DNA from 3 places in the Klebsiella sp. KE9456 genome. Region 1 is predicted to be linked to each of the others. Evidence: predicted binding sites of a transcription regulator. Region 1 holds the regulator's gene; each other region holds the start of a gene.
What was found. Region 1 encodes PhoB, which activates phosphate uptake and scavenging genes when phosphate is short. Its sites were predicted from a motif close to CTGTCATAAAACTGNCNNAT; they were not measured.
Positions count from the first base shown of each region.

Region 1 (6,565 bases):
TTGGGTATACTTCAATGTGCAGATTGCACTGCTTCAGGATTTTGCGGTTATGACGGGTGTATCAAGACGTACATCGTGAATGTTGAAGTGGATTAGAACCCGGGTTATCGGGTCTGATGAAAATGTTCATCGTGAAACAGTAATGGAGATAGGGATAGATGGGATTATTAAGTTTTGTGAAAGAAGCGGGCGAAAAAGTCTGGGATGCCGTATCCGGCGGCAGCAAGGAAGATCAGGCCGATAAGCTGAAAAAACACATTGATAGCCTTAACCTGCCTGGTGCCGAAAAGGTCAATATTGATGTCGCGGACGATGGTACCGCGACGGTGACGGGCGACGTCGGCTCACAGGAAGATAAGGAAAAAATTCTGGTAGCGGTAGGTAACGTCACCGGGATTGGGCAAGTCAATGATAGCGTTACTGTGACGCAAAGCGGGGCGGAAAGCCGTTATTACACGGTGAAATCCGGCGATACCCTGAGCGCCATCTCGAAAGCAATGTATGGCTCCGCCAATGACTACCCGCGTATTTTTGAAGCCAATAAACCGATGCTGACGCATCCTGACAAGATCTATCCGGGTCAGGTACTGATTATCCCGGCGAAGTAAGTCGTGAATTAAAGATTATTAGCAATGTTTGTAGGGAGTCGGCAATGGGATTATTCGATCTAATCGGCGGCATGTCTGGCGGGCAGGCTGGCAAGGCTGAGCAACTTCAGGCGATCATGGCCTGGATTGAACAGCAGGGCGGTATCCAGGGAATTCTGGAAAAATTTCGCAACGGCGGCTTAGGTGAAATCGTCGAGTCGTGGCTTAGCCAGCAGAGCAATATGCTGGTAAATAGCGAGCAGATCGCTTCGGTGTTTGGTTCGCCTGCGCTACAGGAACTCGGCGCGAAACTGGGCATTGATTCGCAAACCGCCTCGGCGCTAATTGCCGAATACTTGCCAAAAATCGTCGATGGTCTGTCACCGCAGGGCGAAGCATCGGCTGAGGGCGATCTGGTCTCTGCAGGGATTAATCTGCTGAAAGGTAAGTTATTTAGTTAGATTTACGTCATTTGAGTATTCACGCGTGGCAAATTACAGGCCTGTATTCAGGCCTGAGACTGATGATAAACCTGTATCAGATATTGTGCCCGCATTTGCGCCGGGCGGCGGCTAACGCCTTGCCCGGCCTACAAAAATTATGATATCAATAGGTTACACATCACCTGTCGGTCCGCGCAAGCGAAACGCCGCCGGGCGATTCCTGAACAATGCACGCGGATGACTGCCCCCTAACTGACCAGCATTATTCTCGCCGCTACCCGTATCCCAGAACCGGCACAACCCGATCGCACCTGAACCACTACAGATCAGGCGCTGAGGATTAATTTTTGGCGATCAAACGTTCCGGTAACAAAAAGCTGAAACACGTGCCTTTACCCGGCGTACTCTCAATTTCCAGACGGCTGTCGTGATGACTAATGGCATGCTTGACGATCGCCAGCCCCAGTCCACTGCCGCCGGTCTGCCGCGAACGCGCTTTATCCACCCGATAAAAACGTTCAGTCAGGCGTGGAATATGTTCCGGCGCGATCCCCGGCCCGTTGTCCTCCACACGGAACAACGCCCCGTGCGGCGCACGCTGCCAGCTAACGGTGATTTCCGTTCCCGCCGGGGTATGATTAACCGCGTTATACACCAGATTGGAAATCGCGCTACGCAACTGTTCTTCATTGCCCAGCACTTTTAGCGCCTGATCGACTGAAAAATGCAAAACATGCTTCTGCTGGCTTAGCGTTTGTGCCTCGCGTTCAACGAGCCGCAGCATCATCGGAACATCAATTTTATCGTTCATCGCCAGCACCGGCGCCGCTTCAATTCGCGACAATGTCAACAACTGTTTCACCAGCCCTTCCATACGCTGCGTTTGCTCGCGCATGGTGTGTAACGCTTTTTCGCGCGTGGCCCCGGCCAGTTCCTGCTCCTGCATCATCTCCAGATACCCCTGCAATACCGTCAGCGGGGTACGTAACTCGTGGCTGACATTGGCAAAAAAATTACGCCGCGCCCCTTCGAGATTGTGCATCTGCGTAACATCGCGCGCCACCATCAACAGTTGATTATCGCTATAGGGCATCACGCGAATTTCCAGATGGCGGGCATTATTCAGCACCAGATTAAGCGGTTTTGAAAAGTCTCTGTATTTCAGATAGTGGGTAAATTCAGGATAGCGCAGAAGATTAAGGATATTCTGCCCATTATCATCCGGCCAGCGCAGATTCAGCAGTTGCTGGGCCAGACCGTTGCACCAGAACATGACGCCATCTTCCGTGGTCAGCACCACCGCATCAGGCAGAGATTCCGCACCGCTGCGAAAACGCTTAATCAGGCTACCCAGTTCGCGTCGACGCTTTTTATTACGCATCTGCATCTGATGCAGACCGTACAACAGCGGTTCCCAACTGCCGCTGCCAGGCGGCGGCGTCATGCTGCGATCAACCCACAGCCACCACGACAGGCGCATAAGATTCCAGAAATGCCAGATAAGAAGCGTTGTCACCGCCGCTAACAGAAACCACGGCAGATGACCCAAAAGCGCCCCGAGGATCAGGGCCGGGATACAACACAAGAAAAGCTCAAGCGCCAGCCTTTTCCATGACAGCCGTTCCAGCACGGGTCACACTCCTGTCAACATTCAGAAACGGGTAGAGAAACGATATCCCGTGCCGCGAACCGTTTGCACCATCCGATCATGGCCGCTATGTTCCAGCGCTTTACGCAGACGACGAATATGCACGTCCACCGTTCGGTCTTCTACATAGACGTTAGTTCCCCAGACATGATTCAGCAACTGTTCGCGGCTATAGACCCGTTCCGGATGTGTCATGAAGAAGTGTAATAATTTAAACTCCGTTGGCCCCATCTCCAGCGGATTTTCGCCGGTCATCACGCGATGTGAAGACGGATCGAGGCTCAGCCCCTGCATCTCAATCACCTCTTCCACCGCCATCGGCGAAATGCGTCGCATCACGGCCTTAATCCGCGCCACCAGCTCTTTCGGTGAGAATGGTTTGGTAATGTAATCATCCGCTCCGGTTTCCAGCCCGCGGACGCGATCTTCCTCTTCGCCGCGTGCGGTCAGCATCACCACCGGAATATCGCGGGTCATCGCTTCACGCTTAAGTTGTTTAATAAACTGCAGACCTGACCCACCCGGCAGCATCCAGTCAAGGAGGATCAAATCAGGCCAGGGTTCATTGAGTTGATTAACCGCGCTGTCAAAATCTTCCGCCTCAACCGGCTGAAAGCCGTTTTGCTCCAGCACAAAGCAGACCATTTCACGGATTGGAGCTTCATCTTCAACGACCAGAATTCTTCTCGCCATTATTTACCCTGTATTTTTTAGCCATCAGTATAGAAGTGCGCGGCCATTATGCGTCAGATTTATGACAGATTTATGAAAAAATGACGGACTGATGAACACGGATTTTGAATTATGACACGGACTTAACTCACCGCAGAGCGGTGTTATCCGGGGTGCTTAAAGGCGGCACGGGAGCAGGTCTCTGGCGCACAGGTAACGATGTCACCGGGGCGAGCGTAGCCAACACATAAGCAACCAGGAGTATGACAGGTATATAATACCGCTTACGTTTTTTCGCTAAGGGACCACTATGCGCATCCTTCACACGTCAGACTGGCATCTGGGCCAGAATTTTTACAGCAAAAGTCGCGCCGCTGAGCACCAGGCATTTCTCGACTGGCTGCTGTCCCGCGCACAGGAGCATGACGTTGATGCGATTATTGTCGCTGGCGATATTTTTGATACCGGCTCTCCGCCAAGCTACGCGCGCGAGCTGTATAACCGTTTTGTCGTTCAGCTACAGCAAACCGGCTGCCAGCTGGTGGTGCTGGCAGGAAACCACGATTCAGTGGCGACGCTTAATGAATCGCGGGACATTCTCGCCTTCCTGAAAACCACGGTGGTGGCCAACGCGGGTCACGCTCCCTTTATTTTGCCGCGGCGCGACGGTTCACCGGGGGCCATTTTTTGCCCGGTGCCCTTCCTGCGCCCGCGTGAACTGGTGACCAGCCAGGCCGGACACTCCAGCGGCGAAAAGCAGCAGCAGCTTCTCAACGCCATCAGCGACTACTACCAGCAGCAATACCAGCAGGCCTGCGCCCTGCGCGGCAACCAACAACTGCCAATTATTGCCAGCGGCCATTTAACCACCGTCGGCGCCAGCAAAAGCGATGCAGTTCGCGAAATCTATATCGGTACTCTCGATGCTTTCCCGGCAAGCCACTTCCCCCCTGCCGATTATATCGCGCTCGGCCATATACACCGGGCGCAGATCGTCGGCGGCTGCGAGCATATTCGCTATAGCGGCTCGCCCATCCCGCTGAGCTTTGATGAAACCGGAAAAAACAAAAGCGTCAATCTGGTGACCTTTCGTGACGGCCGCCTGGCGGAGGTCACGCCCCTTATCGTGCCCATCACCCAGCCGCTGGCGGTCTTAAAAGGCGATTTCGCCAGTATTGGCGAGCAGCTTAATCAATGGCAAAGCGACGATCGGTCACCTGCCGTATGGCTGGATATCGAAATCACCAGTGATGAATATTTACATGATATTCAAAGGAAAATTCAGGAAAAGACCGAAACGCTCCCGGTAGAAGTGCTGCTGGTGCGCCGCAGCCGCGACCAGCGCGAGCGCATTCTGGCGGGAGAAAGACGGGAAACCCTCAACGAACTACGGGTCGAGGATGTCTTCGCCCGTCGTCTGGCGCTGGAAACCCTGGAAGAGGCGCAACAGCAACGCCTGGAACACCTGTTTAATGCAACCCTGCATAGCCTGAACGGTGAGGACCGCCTGTGAAAATCCTGAGCTTACGCCTGAAAAATCTCAACTCGTTAAAAGGTGAATGGAAAATCGATTTCACCCGCGAGCCGTTCGCCAGCAACGGACTGTTCGCCATCACCGGGCCAACGGGTGCCGGGAAGACCACGCTGCTGGATGCCATCTGCCTCGCGCTGTATCACGAAACCCCGCGCCTGAGCAGCGTGTCGCAATCGCAAAACGATCTGATGACCCGCGATACCGCCGAGTGCCTGGCGGAAGTGGAATTCGAAGTTAAAGGTACCGCCTACCGCGCCTTCTGGAGCCAGAACCGGGCAAGAAACCAGCCGGACGGTAATCTGCAGGCCCCGCGCGTCGAACTGGCGCGCTGCGACGACGGCAAAATCCTCGCTGATAAAGTCAAAGATAAGCTGGAGATGACCGCCTCGCTCACCGGGCTGGACTACGGCCGCTTCACCCGTTCAATGCTGCTATCGCAGGGGCAATTCGCCGCCTTCCTCAACGCCAAACCCAAAGAGCGTGCCGAATTGTTGGAAGAGCTAACCGGCACCGAAATTTACGGCCAGATTTCCGCTCTGGTCTTTGAAAAACATAAGCTCGCTCGCGTTGAGCTGGAAAAAATACAGGCCCTGGCCTCCGGCGTCCTGTTGCTGAGCGATGAACAGCAGCAGTCACTCCAGAAAAGTTTGCAAGCGCTTACTGATGAAGAAAAACAGCAGATTAGCGAACAGACCCGTCTACAACATGCGTGTCAGTGGCTGGTGCGTCGCGACGAACTGACAGCGGAAGACCGAAAAGCGCAGGCCGCGCTGCGCGAGGCCCGACAGGCTCTCGAACAGGCCCAGCCGCAGTTGACTGCGCTACTCAATGCGCAGCCTGCGGAGCATTTACGCCCGCACTGGACGCGTCAGCAGGAACAAACCGCCGCGCTGGCGCAAATTCGCCGCCAGAGAGAAGAAGTAAATGCTCGCTTACATGAGAAATTACGCTTACGGGCTGGCATTCGTCTCGCCGCGCAGCAACAGTCAGAACGCCTGCACGCTCTCCGGCAAACGCTATCAGCATGGCTGAAAGAGCACGAGCGCTATCAACAATGGGAAAATGCGCTGGCGGGCTGGCGGGCGGCGTTTCAACAACAATCACGTGACACCCAGCAGCAATCCGCATTACAACAGCGTCTGGAGGAAGCCAGCCGCAAACTGGCCGAGCTACCGTCCGCCAGCCTGACGCTGGATGCCGAACAGGTCAGCGCCGGACTGTCTCTGCACGCCGCCGCCCGGCCGCTTCGCCAGCAACTCTCTGCTCTGCATAGCCAGTTGCAACCACTGGGCCAACGTCTGGAACAGCTCAATCGCGCCGGGCAGACCAGTAAGCAGGAGCAGACGCAACTGGAAGCCACGCTGGCCCGGCGTCGTCAGGCATATAAAGAAAAAAATCAGCAGTTCAGCGATGTCAAAGCCTTGTGTGAACTGGAAGCGCGTATCGCCAGTCTGGAGGCTGAACGTACCCGCCTGCAGCCCGGCTCGCCCTGCCCGCTCTGTGGCTCTGAACAACACCCGGCCATCGCCGCATATCAGGCGCTGGCTCCTGACGTTAATCAGGCGCGGCGCGATGCGCTTGAGCGTGAAGTCAAACAACTGGCGGAAGCTGGCGCGCTGGTACGTGGCGAGCTGGATGCGTTGCTTAAGCAGCAGCAAAAAGAAGCCGCCGAGAAAGCATC
Region 1 is NZ_JBDYQK010000026.1:51,034-57,598, reverse strand. It holds gene lysM (peptidoglycan-binding protein LysM) at 159-608, shown strand; gene ABK821_RS21640 (YidB family protein) at 653-1,048, shown strand; gene phoR (phosphate regulon sensor histidine kinase PhoR) at 1,371-2,660, opposite strand; gene phoB (phosphate response regulator transcription factor PhoB) at 2,682-3,371, opposite strand; gene sbcD (exonuclease subunit SbcD) at 3,661-4,863, shown strand; gene sbcC (exonuclease subunit SbcC) at 4,860-6,565, shown strand, end outside.

Region 2 (6,565 bases), on a different contig from region 1:
CTATACCCTACGCCTCCTTTTTCAAGGGTCGTTTGCGGATCGATCCAGATAGCGCTCACCGGAACACTGACCGCCAGTGGCCGCCCCTCGCGGTCACTGATCATTCCACGTGGCACATCAATGGGCTCTTCACGCAAAGAACGCATATCTTCTTGTTTCACCAGATTGTCAGGGGAGACAATCTGCAGCCAGCCGACCCGGGCGAGCAGCAGCCCAAGACATGCGAGAATAGCTACGCACAACAACCCAAACCGAAGAGGGGTAAAATTGGCGGCTGATTTATTTTTGTTCTTTTGCACCTTAGCTCCAGCATTATTTTGCAACCACCTGATTTAACAGAAAATATACAAAACAGACTGCTAAACAGTGCTAATAAAGGTGTTGTTTTGCAACAAAGCGCAACGGAGGAGGCGAAAATGAAATGTTTTGCAATAAAAACTAAAAAGCCTCGCAAACGCAAGGCTTTCTCACAAGATTCATTGGTCTTAATCAGATAGCAGTTACGTTAACTGCAGCTGGACCTTTCTGGCCGTCCTGAATTTCGAACTCAACGTTCTGGCCTTCAGCCAGCGTTTTGAAACCGTTACCCTGGATAGCGGAGAAGTGTACGAACACATCTTTGCTGCCATCAGCCGGAGTAATGAAACCAAAACCTTTAGACTCGTTGAACCACTTAACTTGACCTTTAATCTTTGCCATTTGCAAAATTCCTTAGACTGTTTTCTTCGCCCTTAGGCACTTACATAGATAAAACTGACACATCACTGCATGAGGCACTAATATTAAGGTTCGGCAGAGAAGCGGTATTCAACGACAACGTGTTTACTCAGGACTTCTTTACTGAAAATGCCACACATAAACAGAACTGTACCTCGTTTGACCCGAAATGTGTTATCACATACTACGTAAATAATGGCAAGCCATTTTTAGACGGCTCACGATCGCTCGCACATAATATAAGGTAATCATTTGATCGCCTGCACATTTATGCGCCTTAGCTCGCCTCTCCATCGACTTCACGCCGCCCTGCCATCCGTCAGAAAACAGGGCCTGTATCGTTAACTTTTTTACTATAGCTCAACAACTTCACTCCGATCATCCTGCCGAGGACACCCACGATCAGGCTTAAAAAACAACCGGACAACTGCATAACGATGCACCAAATTGCTCATATCTATAGCTGGAAATTTGCGAAACACCCTGGTCATCCGTAATAATGAAATACGCTAACTAAAAGCACTGAAATAGTGTTGCGATATTAAATGTTAATAATGAAGTATTGATGACAAGGTTTTACTATCAGGCACAAGATGAGTCTGGTTATTCCTTTTATTTTTTTGCCGAAGCAACGTGCTGAAACATAAGGATGAAAAGAGAATGGCCGCCCCTTTACCGCACGGCAAGAGGGATAAAGAGAACAGATAAGAATAAGTTATAGGAAGGGGTGATATGCAGGCACACACCACGCTGATGCACGCCTGCTCAGCAAAACTACCTCTCAGCGACCAGGCGGATAAGGTCGTCGTCACCTTTGCGCGTCTCTGCGGAGGAAGATTCAGCCACGCTCTCTTTCTCCGGTTCATTGGCCTCGCAGAGACGGCGAAGCAACGCGGTCTGCCGTTTTTGCTGATCCAGCAACGCTTGCAGCAGCTCAATTTGCTCATTGGCGCGCGAACTGGCGCGATTAACAAAAAACCATAACAACAGGCCGACGAGTAACAGCACAATGGAAAGTACCATCGATGCCAGACTTACGACGCCAGAATTTAGTAATTCACTCATTTCACCACCTCAAAGAGAAGGCGTACATTCTACCACTCACATGGCAGAAGAAAATCAGTCAGATTAAAATTGTCTTACCAGGGGATAAACTTGTTGATAGTGCAGATGCCGTTGAAGAATTGCACATCCTGATCGCACATTACGTTAAGCATCTGAGTCCATAGCAGCAGACAGCCCGCTATGATGACTATCAGCAAAACCCACCGTAATTTTTTCACTCCACTCTCCGCGTCAGTATCAGATGTCGCCAGGATAACATGACCTTCTTAAACCGCGGCTAACTGTAAGACGAAAGGCACGTTTAGGAATCATGGACTTGTTTCAGCGCGTGTTCATGAGAGAATAAACGCCGGGATAATATAAATCTTGAGGCAATAATGCGATTGTTCATTCGTACCATTATGGTACTGGCTATCCTGTGGATTGCCGTGTTATTAAGCGGTTATGGTGTTTTAATGGGTAGCAGTAAAAATGTCGGCGGATTAGGGTTACAGTGCAAATATCTTACCGCCCGCGGCATCAGTACCGCACAATATGTTCATTCCAGCAGCGGTATTATCGGCATTACCGATTGCCCTATTCTGCGAAAAAGCGCCATAGTTGTTGACAACGGTTAGTCATGATCCGGGCTACACCGTAGCCCGAATGACAAGCGAGACGAGGTCAGAACGGATAATCGTTGTAGCCCATCTGTTCAGAAATCTTACGCGCCGCCGTATGCAGCATCGCCACATACTCGTTCAGGCGTTCTTCAGAAAAACGCAGCGTCGGGAAAGAGATACTCAGCCCGGCGATGACCACGCCGAAACGGTCGAAGACCGGTACGCCGATGCAGCGCAACCCTTCTTCCTGCTCTTCGTTATCTTCGCCATACCCCTGTTCACGAACTTTATCCAGAACCGCCAGTAACGCGTCGGTGCTGGCGATGGTTCGCTCCGTGCTGCGCTTGTACTCTACGCCCTGCAGAATCTGCTCGACTTCCGCGCGGTCGCGCCATGCCAGCAGCACTTTACCGATTGCCGTGCTGTACAACGGATTACGACGACCAATACGCGAGTACATGCGCAAATTGTACATTGAGTCGATTTTATGGATATAGACAATACTGTCTTCATCAAGCGCGCCCAGATGGATAGTCTCTTTCGTCAGACGAGAAAGCTCACGCATCTGAATGTCTGCGCTGCGCACCAGATCGACATTCTGCAATGCCCGCGCCCCCAGTTCAAAGAGCTTCAGGGTCAGAGAATATTTCTCCGATTCACCTTCCTGCGCCACATAACCCAACGATTTCATGGTCTGCAAAAAGCGATAAACGGTGCTTTTTGACATCATAACGCGCTGGGACAGTTCAGTAATGCCGATTTCACGCTCTTCACCAAGCGCCTGCAAAATGCCAAAAACCTTCAATACCGAAGAGACAGAATCTGGCTGTTTATCCAAATCCGCAACTGCCATTTATCACCTCATCGCAACTGTTTTATAAAAATCAGAACCAGTTTTTATTATAAATTCGCATCCCGATACCCGCAATCGTTCTTCTGCGTCTTGGTTACAAATCTGCGACATACCGCTGAATAATCAATGCTAAAATCATTATCCAGTAAATAGTTTCTATAAAGACATACATTTCGCATGAATAATAACATCCCAGATGGCCTGCCTTTACCACAGCGTTACGGCGCCATTCTGACCATCATATTAGGTTTAACCATGGCGGTGCTGGATGGCGCAATCGCCAACGTTGCACTTCCGACAATCGCCAGCGATTTGAATGCCTCGCCAGCGTCCTCAATCTGGATAGTTAACGCCTATCAAATCGCCATTGTAATCGCGTTACTGCCGCTGTCGTTCCTCGGCGATATGGTCGGCTACCGGCGTATCTATAAAATCGGACTGGTGGTTTTCACTTTTACCTCACTGACCTGCGCGCTCTCACGTAGTCTGGAGATGCTTACGCTGGCGCGTGTCGCGCAGGGCCTCGGCGGTGCTGCGTTAATGAGCGTCAATACCGCGCTGATACGTCTGATTTACCCTCAACGCTTCCTCGGTCGCGGAATGGGGATCAACTCTTTCGTTGTGGCGGTCTCTTCGGCGCTGGGGCCAACAATTGCGGCAGCCATTCTCGCAATAGCTTCATGGCAGTGGCTGTTTCTGATTAACGTACCTCTGGGTATTATTTCGCTGATTCTCGCACTGCGTTTTCTGCCAGCGAATGCCGGGCGAAGTAAAATAACCCGCTTCGACCTGCCAAGCGCGATCATGAATGCGCTCACTTTTGGCTTGCTGATCACCGCTCTCGGCGGATTCGCCCAGGGCCAGTCCACCCAACGAGTTTTGCTGGAACTCGCTGTAATGCTGGTCGTTGGCGTCTTTTTTGTCCGCCGTCAGCTACAGATGCCGGTTCCTCTGTTGCCCGTGGATCTGCTGCGGATCCCGCTATTCTCTCTCTCGATTTGTACCTCAATCTGCTCTTTCTGCGCGCAGATGCTGGCACTGGTTTCGCTGCCGTTCTTCTTACAATCAACGATGGGCCGCAGCGAAGTGGAGACGGGCCTGCTCCTGACACCGTGGCCACTGGCTACCATGGTCATGGCGCCGCTGGCGGGATATTTGATTGAAAAAGTTCATGCGGGTCTGCTGGGCGCGATCGGACTCCTCGTGATGTCCGGAGGTCTGTTCGGTCTTGCGTTACTGCCCTCTGCGCCTGCCGATCTGGATATCATCTGGCGAATGGCGCTCTGCGGCGCTGGCTTTGGTCTGTTTCAATCTCCCAATAATCACACCATCGTCTCATCAGCGCCCGCGCATCGTAGCGGTGGCGCAAGCGGCATGCTGGGTACCGCGCGTCTGCTTGGGCAAAGCATCGGCGCGGCGCTGGTGGCGCTTCTGTTTAATCTGCTGGACACAGACGGAACCCACACCGCGCTTGTGCTGGCTGGTTCACTTGCGGTTGTTGCCGCCGCCGTCAGCGGACTTCGCGTCACGCAGCCACGCACCGGGCTGTAGAAAAGGGATAGTCCGAAGGTTGTAATGCTGGTCAGTTAAGGGCTGTCAGTTGCGTTTATGGCTGGCTGAGCGGTTCTGTCAATCGGTGGTTTCAACGAAAATCTGATTCGGTTGATTCACTAACTGAGCTGATACGGGCTGAAATATAAAGGATATAACCTTTTTATAATTTTCAGCCTCTGAAAAGCCCCTGACGAATAACGGACTCACCGCATGGGGGTTGGGCGCATCAAGGAAACCTGGCGAGAACGCAGGCGCGCATCCAGGACTGGCCGCCAGGACGGCGGCCAGAGGGCGGGTCGAGACAGGGACGTCGAGTCCCGCCCGGTCCGCCAGATGAAGCCGGAGTGGAGCGGACCGCGCAGCGGCAGGTTTTCAGCGCAATGCCGGGGGTGCAGGGGGACGGGCGAAACGTCCCCCTGCCCGTTCACACGCTGTGGATATAACGAATATCCGCGAATTTATCGTGAACGGAACAGACCACGGAATCTGAATGGGTGAAAACGAAAAATGCGTCATGCTCGCCAGAACCACCGATAATGCAATTGCCACAGGCAAATAAAACAAAAGATAACACCGATGATTTGCTTAAGTGAACGGCATTAGGCCCGAAAGTTGCGGATTTTAGTGCCTGTTCCCGACGCGAAGCGTTATTTCAGATATTCTCCGCTACGCAGCGCTTCGATACGTTTATCCAGCGGCGGGTGCGTCATAAACAGCTCGCTCATAGATTTCGCTTTACCATTGATGCAAAACGCCATCATACTGCTGGCTTCCTGCGGCTCGTAGCTGGTTTTCAGTCGCTGCAACGCAGCGATCATCTTCTCACGCCCCACCAGTTTTGCTGAACCGGCATCCGCGTGGAACTCACGGTAGCGGGAGAACCACATAGTGATAATGCTGGCCAGAATACCAAATACCAGCTCCAGCACTGTGGCAACCGCGAAGTAGATCAGCGGGTTACCGTTGCTGCTTTCCCCTTCATCACGGTTGCCGCCGAGGAAACCGGCCGCAATCTGCGCGATAACACGCGAGATAAAGATAACGAAGGTGTTTACGATCCCCTGAATCAACGTCATGGTGACCATATCACCATTTGCTACGTGGCTGATTTCGTGGGCAATAACCGCTTCTGCTTCATCACGACTCATATTCTGCAACAGCCCGGTGCTCACGGCGACCAGAGACGCATCGCGACGTGCGCCAGTTGCAAAAGCGTTAATATCTGGCGCATGGTAGATAGCCACCTGCGGCATAGCGATTCCCACCTGCTGTGCCTGCTGTGCGACAGTATTCATTAACCAGCGTTCGGTTTCGTTACGCGGTTGCTCAATAACTTCTCCACCCACCGATTTTAGCGCCATCCATTTCGACATCAGCAGCGAAACGACAGAACCGCCAAAACCAAACAACAGCGCCATGATCAGCAGCCCGGTCATGCTGCTTGACTGAATTCCCGTCAGACTTAGCACCAGCCCGAATACCACCATCACTGCCAGGTTGGTCAGCAGGAAAAGCGCGATTCGCATCATAATTTTCTTTTAACCTCAATTTAACAAAACGCACTATGCGATTACCCACATGGTATGGGTAGAACACCAATTTTCAACTATCAGGGGCGGCTAAGTCACCAGAAAGACACAACTTTACATTTTGTAGCATCTTGCTGACGCCCGGAAGAGAGGTTGACATTTTGTTGAGATTAAGCAAAAAACATCCGGATCATGGTGCGAGCGAAACGCGCGATGCCGTTCACAGGCCACAGATCTACATGGGG
Region 2 is NZ_JBDYQK010000009.1:164,795-171,359, forward strand. It holds gene ftsI (peptidoglycan glycosyltransferase FtsI) at 1-299, opposite strand, end outside; gene cspE (transcription antiterminator/RNA stability regulator CspE) at 490-699, opposite strand; partial or broken gene ABK821_RS11420 (DUF2627 domain-containing protein) at 712-857, opposite strand; gene ABK821_RS11425 (YebO family protein) at 1,492-1,782, opposite strand; gene mgrB (PhoP/PhoQ regulator MgrB) at 1,857-2,000, opposite strand; gene ABK821_RS11435 (YobH family protein) at 2,160-2,399, shown strand; gene kdgR (DNA-binding transcriptional regulator KdgR) at 2,446-3,237, opposite strand; gene ABK821_RS11445 (MFS transporter) at 3,415-4,788, shown strand; gene htpX (protease HtpX) at 5,439-6,320, opposite strand.
Region 2: kdgR (DNA-binding transcriptional regulator KdgR) is a predicted target of PhoB. The motif match lies at 3,329-3,348, and genes of this name have one in related genera.

Region 3 (6,565 bases), on a different contig from region 1:
AGGATGACCTGGCGCCGTCCATCCAGGACGATGGCTGCGAAAGCGGCGCATGTAAGATCTAAGTTATTTTGCCGGGTGGCGCGACGCTTACCCGGCCTACGGTTTTGTAGGCCCGGCAAACGAACTACCGCCGGGCGATACAATTTCAACAGGACTCACATTTAATGGCATATACCACTTTTTCGCAGACCAAAAACGATCAGTTGCTTGAGCCGATGTTTTTTGGTCAGCCGGTGAACGTCGCCCGCTACGATCAGCAAAAATATGACATCTTTGAAAAGCTGATTGAAAAGCAACTTTCTTTCTTCTGGCGTCCGGAAGAAGTTGACGTTTCCCGCGACCGTATCGACTATCAGGCGTTGCCGGAGCACGAAAAGCACATTTTTATCAGCAACCTCAAGTATCAGACGCTGCTGGATTCCATTCAGGGGCGTAGTCCGAACGTCGCCCTGCTGCCGCTGATCTCGATCCCGGAGCTGGAAACCTGGGTTGAAACCTGGGCATTCTCCGAGACTATCCACTCGCGCTCCTACACCCATATCATCCGTAACATCGTTAACGATCCGGCGGTGGTGTTTGACGATATTGTCACCAATGAGCAGATTCAGAAACGCGCGGAAGGGATCTCCAGCTACTACGACGAATTGATCGAGCTGACCAGCTACTGGCATCTGCTGGGCGAGGGTACGCACAGCGTTAATGGCAAAACCATTACCGTTAACCTGCGCGAGCTGAAAAAGAAACTCTACCTGTGCCTGATGAGCGTTAACGCGCTGGAAGCTATCCGCTTTTACGTCAGCTTCGCCTGTTCATTCGCCTTCGCCGAGCGCAAGCTGATGGAAGGTAACGCCAAGATTATTCGTCTGATCGCCCGTGATGAAGCGCTGCACCTGACCGGCACGCAGCATATGCTGAACCTGCTGCGTTCCGGCGCCGATGACCCGGAAATGGCGGAAATCGCCGAAGAGTGCAAGCAGGAGTGCTATGACCTGTTCGTGCTGGCGGCTCAGCAGGAAAAAGAGTGGGCGGATTATCTGTTCCGTGACGGTTCAATGATTGGCCTGAACAAAGATATTCTGTGCCAGTACGTCGAATACATCACCAACATCCGCATGCAGGCGGTTGGTCTCGATCTGCCGTTCCAGACCCGCTCCAACCCGATCCCGTGGATCAACACCTGGCTGGTGTCCGATAACGTGCAGGTTGCGCCGCAGGAAGTGGAAGTCAGTTCTTATCTGGTCGGGCAGATCGATTCCGAAGTAGATGCTGACGACCTGAGCAACTTCCAGCTCTGATGAGTCGTATTTTTCTGAAGATTTCTGACACGCATCTTGAGTGTCAGGATGAACACCCTTCTCTGCTGGCCGCGCTGGAATCGCATAATATCAACGTGGAATACCAGTGCCGCGAAGGCTACTGCGGCTCCTGCCGCTGTCGTCTGCTCTCAGGCCAGGTAGACTGGCTGACGGAGCCGCTGGCATTTATCAGTGAAGGGGAAATTTTGCCCTGCTGTTGCAGGGCAAAAGGGGATATTGAGATCGAGATGTGATTTTGTCGGGTAGCGCGCAGCGCTCCCGACCAACAAAACCGCAGTTCACAGGCCAGGTAAGGCAAAGCCGCCATCCGGCTTTTTAGTGTTTCTCCTGCAAAAACGCCACCGCTTTATCCGGGAAATCGGTGAACAATCCTTCCACGCCCGCCTTGTTATACAGGATGTCATAAAGCTGATTAACATCCGTGGCGTAGTCAGGAAGGCGATCGGCGCGAACGGTGTAAGGATGCACCACCATCTTGTTCTGCTGCGCCTCTTTCACCATGCCGGTCAACGTGATATGCCCCACCGTCGATTTTTCATCAATCAGCATATGGTAGTCCGGGCCGATCCCGTCGGCATAGCTGGCGATCTGTTTCATCGCGCCGGGCCTGAACATCCAGTCGTAGTTATAGTTAACCCAACTGCCGTCCGGCTGTTTTTGCTGAGTTTCATTCCAGTCGGTGTACGCAATCAACTGCACCAGATTGAGATCCATCCCCCTCTTCGGTTCCAGCTCATTCTTAATGCGCTTCAACTCCGCTGCATCGAAACACTGCAAATAGACGTTATCTTTTTTACCGGTATAACCATACTTTTTCAGCACATCCAGCGTCTTAGCCGCAATATCCTTCCCTTCCTGATGATGGAACCACGGCGCTTTGATTTCCGGATAGATACCGATATTTTTCCCGGTCGAATGATTCAGCCCCTGAACAAGTTCTATCTCTTCCTCAAAGGTATGCACGCGGAAATCTGATTTCCCCATCGGGAAACGGCCAGGGTAAGTCTGTACTTTCTTGCCGTTCTCAATATCAAAACCTTCGGTAAACTTCAGGGATTTAATTTCATCCAGCGTGAAATCAATGGCGTAGTAACGCCCGTCCTGGCGAGCGCGATTCGGGAAACGTTCGGCAACATCAGTGACCCGGTCAAGGTAGTGGTCATGCAGGACGACCAGATGGTCGTCCTTCGTCATCACCAGATCCTGCTCAAGATAATCGGCGCCCTGCGCGTAGGCCATCGCTTTCGCCGGTAGAGTATGTTCCGGCAGGTAACCGCTGGCGCCGCGATGGGCGATAACGATTTTATCCCCCGCCGCCGCGCTGACGCTCAACGTCGCTCCCGCCAGTAGAATTGCGCCCATGAACGTCGATAAGGATGTTTTCATACGCATTCCTTAAGTTAAGCCTTTTTCAACTGCGCGTGGTGACGCTTTTCACCAACCATCGCCACTGCCAGCAGCAGGACAGCCAGCACGCTACCGCCAATCATCACCATAAAGCCGCCATCCCAGCCAAAGAAGTCAACGGTATAGCCAACAATGGCGCTCGCCGCCACGGAGCCGCCGAGATAGCCGAACAACCCGGTAAAGCCCGCAGCCGTACCCGCCGCCTTTTTCGGCGCCAGCTCCAGGGCATGCAGGCCAATCAGCATCACCGGGCCGTAAATCAGGAAACCGATAACAATCATACAGGCCATATCCACGCCAGGATTACCCGGCGGGTTCAGCCAGTAAACCACGGTGGCAATGGTCACCAGCGTCATAAAGAAGACGCCGGTCGCGCCACGGTTGCCCTTAAACACCCTATCGGACATCCATCCGCAAATCAGGGTGCCAGGGATCCCGGCATATTCGTATAAGAAATAAGCCCAGGAGGATTTATCCAGCGCGAAGTGCTTCACCTCTTTCAGGTAAGTCGGCGACCAGTCGAGAACGCCGTAGCGCAGCAGATAAACGAACACATTCGCCACCGCGATATACCACAGCAGCTTATTCGGCAGGACGTACTGCATGAAAATCTGTTTTGCGGTCAGTTCTTCTTCATTCTTTTCGCTGTAATCATCCGGGTAGTCGTTTTTATACTCTTCAATCGGCGGCAAACCGCAAGACTGCGGCGTATCGCGCATCATGGCGAAGGCGAAAATCGCCAGCAAAATAGCGCCGAAAGCAGGCATATACAACGCCGCATGCCAGTCGTTAAACCAGGCCATCCCCAGCAGGAACAGCAACGGCGGGATCCCGCCGCCGACGTTATGCGCGCAGTTCCACACCGACACGATCCCGCCGCGTTCCTTCTGCGACCACCAGTGCACCATCGTGCGTCCGCAGGGCGGCCACCCCATTCCCTGGAACCACCCGCACAAAAACAACAGGACAAACATCACCATAATGCTGGAGGTCGCCCAGGGCACAAAACCCATGACCAGCATCACCAGCGCGGCCAGGATCAAACCAGCGGGTAAGAAAATGCGCGGATTCGAACGATCGGAAACGGACCCCATGATGAATTTCGAAAATCCGTAGGCAATAGAGATGCCGGAGAGCGCAAAACCGAGATCGCCACGGGAAAACCCCTGCTCGATCAGATAAGGCATTGCCAGGGCAAAGTTCTTACGTACCAGATAGTAAGCGGCATAGCCGAAAAATATACCAATAAAGATCTGCCAACGTAATCGACGATATACCGGGTCGATTTCCGCCTCTGGCAAACGCGCTTTATGCGCAGCAGGTTTAAAAATACTTAACATTGCAGCCTCCGTGACCAGTACGGTTCTCTTTATGTTGATGCAAAAAAGCCAGTTTATTCACCAGGTTCCGTTGAGACTGCGATAGTAGGCAAAGCGCTGTGTCGATACTGTGAAACATTGCACATATTGTTACAGAAATATGACAAAATTTTCCATTGTGAGCACAAAATCACAAATTCAGTTCGAATTTTGCTCGAATATGCTCGAAATCAAACAATCCACACGTTCAGTATGGCTAAATGATGTAAAGCGAAAGTAGAGGGATGTGAAAATGGCCGACACCCAGGAATGCGATGTCATTATCATCGGCGGCGGCGCAACCGGCGCGGGGATCGCGCGGGACTGTTCGCTGCGAGGGCTACGTGTGGCGCTGATTGAGCGACATGACATCGCCACCGGCGCAACCGGACGTAACCATGGATTATTGCACAGCGGCGCGCGCTACGCGGTCACCGATAGCGAATCGGCGCGAGAGTGCATTAGCGAAAACCGGATCTTACGCCGCATCGCCCGTCACTGTATTGAGCCAACCAGCGGGTTGTTTATCACGCTACCCGAAGACGATCTGGCCTATCAGCAAACCTTTATCACCGCCTGCCGACAGGCGGATATTGATGCTAATCCCCTGACGCCCGCCGAAGCGCTGCGCATTGAACCTGCCGTCAATCCCACGTTAATCGGCGCCGTTCAGGTTCCCGACGGCACCGTAGATCCCTTCCGTCTTACCGCCGCCAATATGCTGGATGCCCGCGAGCATGGCACGCTGGTGCTCACCGGCTGTGAAGTCACCGGTTTACTTCGCGAGAGCGATCGCGTCTGCGGCGTCCACTTTTATGACCACCAACATCATGCAGCGCGTACGCTACGCGCCAGCGTGGTGGTCAACGCCGCCGGTATCTGGGGGCAGCACATCGCCGAGTATGCCGACCTGCGCGTCGCCATGTTCCCGGCCAAGGGGTCTCTGTTAATCCTCGATCACCGTATTAACCAACAGGTCATTAACCGCTGCCGCAAACCCGCCGACGCCGATATTCTGGTGCCCGGCGATACCATCTCGCTAATCGGCACCACCTCAATGCATATCGCCTATGATGAAATAGACGATAACCGGGTCACCGCCGCCGAAGTCGATATCCTGCTGCGCGAAGGTGAAAAGCTGGCCCCGGTACTGGGCCGCACCCGCGTGCTGCGCGCTTACTCCGGCGTGCGCCCGCTGGTCGCCAGCGATGACGATCCGAGCGGGCGCAACGTCAGTCGCGGCATCGTCCTGCTCGATCACGCCCAACGCGACGGCCTGAACGGCTTTATCACCATCACCGGCGGCAAGCTGATGACCTATCGCCTGATGGCGGAATGGGCCACGGATGCGGTGTGCCGCAAACTGGGCAACACCACGCCCTGCACCACTGCCGATACGCCGCTGCCCGGTTCGCAGGAATCGGCAGAAACCACCCTGCGCAAAATTATCTCTTTACCTGCGCCGCTGCGCGGGTCGGCCATCTACCGCCACGGCGATCGCACCCCTGCCTGGCTTGGCGATAGCCGCCAGCACCGAAGTCTGGTCTGCGAATGCGAAGCCGTCACCGCCGGCGAAGTTCAGTACGCAGTGGAAAATCTGGCGGTGAAAAATCTGCTCGATTTGCGCCGCCGCACCCGCGTCGGCATGGGGACCTGCCAGGGCGAACTGTGCGCCTGTCGCGCCGCCGGACTGCTACAGCGCTTCAACGTCGCCACCTCTGCGCAATCCCTCACGCAGTTGTCTGAATTTCTTAACGAACGCTGGAAAGGCGTGCAACCGGTCGCCTGGGGCGATGCGCTGCGCGAAAGCGAGTTTACCCGTTGGGTTTATCTCGGCCTGTGCGGGCTACAGAAGGAGCATCAGGATGAAGTTTGATTGCGTGATTATCGGCGGCGGACTGGCCGGGTTACTATGCGGGCTGGCGCTAAACCAGCGCGGCCTGCGCAGCGTGATTGTCAGTCGCGGTCAAAGCGCTCTGCACTTCTCTTCCGCCTCGCTGGATCTGCTCTCGGCGCTGCCGAACGGTGAAAGCGTCACCGATATCGCTCACGGCATAAACCAGCTAACCCACCAGCTTCCGCAACACCCTTATGCCAGACTTGGCGTCGAGCGGGTTATGATGTACGCCCGCCAGACCCAGCAACTGCTTGCCGCCAGCGGCATCGTCATGCAGGGAGACGCCAGCCAGTCGCATCTGCGCGTCACGCCGTTAGGAACGTTACGCGCGGCCTGGCTTTCACCGCAGGAAATCGCTACCGCGCCGCTGCCCGCCCGCCAGGTCTGTCTGGTCGGTATCAGCGGATTTGCCGATTTCCAGCCGCATCTGGCCGCGGCCTCACTGAATCAGCGCGGCGTCAGCGCGACGGCGAAAGAGATCGATTTACCTCTGCTTGATGTCCTGCGCGATAATCCCTCCGAATTCCGCGCCGCGAATATCGCCCGCCTGCTGGACGACGACGCCCATTGGCCGACGCTGCTGGCCG
Region 3 is NZ_JBDYQK010000011.1:16,277-22,841, reverse strand. It holds gene nrdA (class 1a ribonucleoside-diphosphate reductase subunit alpha) at 1-62, shown strand, start outside; gene nrdB (class Ia ribonucleoside-diphosphate reductase subunit beta) at 165-1,295, shown strand; gene yfaE (class I ribonucleotide reductase maintenance protein YfaE) at 1,295-1,549, shown strand; gene glpQ (glycerophosphodiester phosphodiesterase) at 1,632-2,702, opposite strand; gene glpT (glycerol-3-phosphate transporter) at 2,717-4,063, opposite strand; gene glpA (anaerobic glycerol-3-phosphate dehydrogenase subunit A) at 4,335-5,957, shown strand; gene glpB (glycerol-3-phosphate dehydrogenase subunit GlpB) at 5,947-6,565, shown strand, end outside.
Region 3: glpT (glycerol-3-phosphate transporter) is a predicted target of PhoB. The motif match lies at 4,190-4,209, and genes of this name have one in related genera.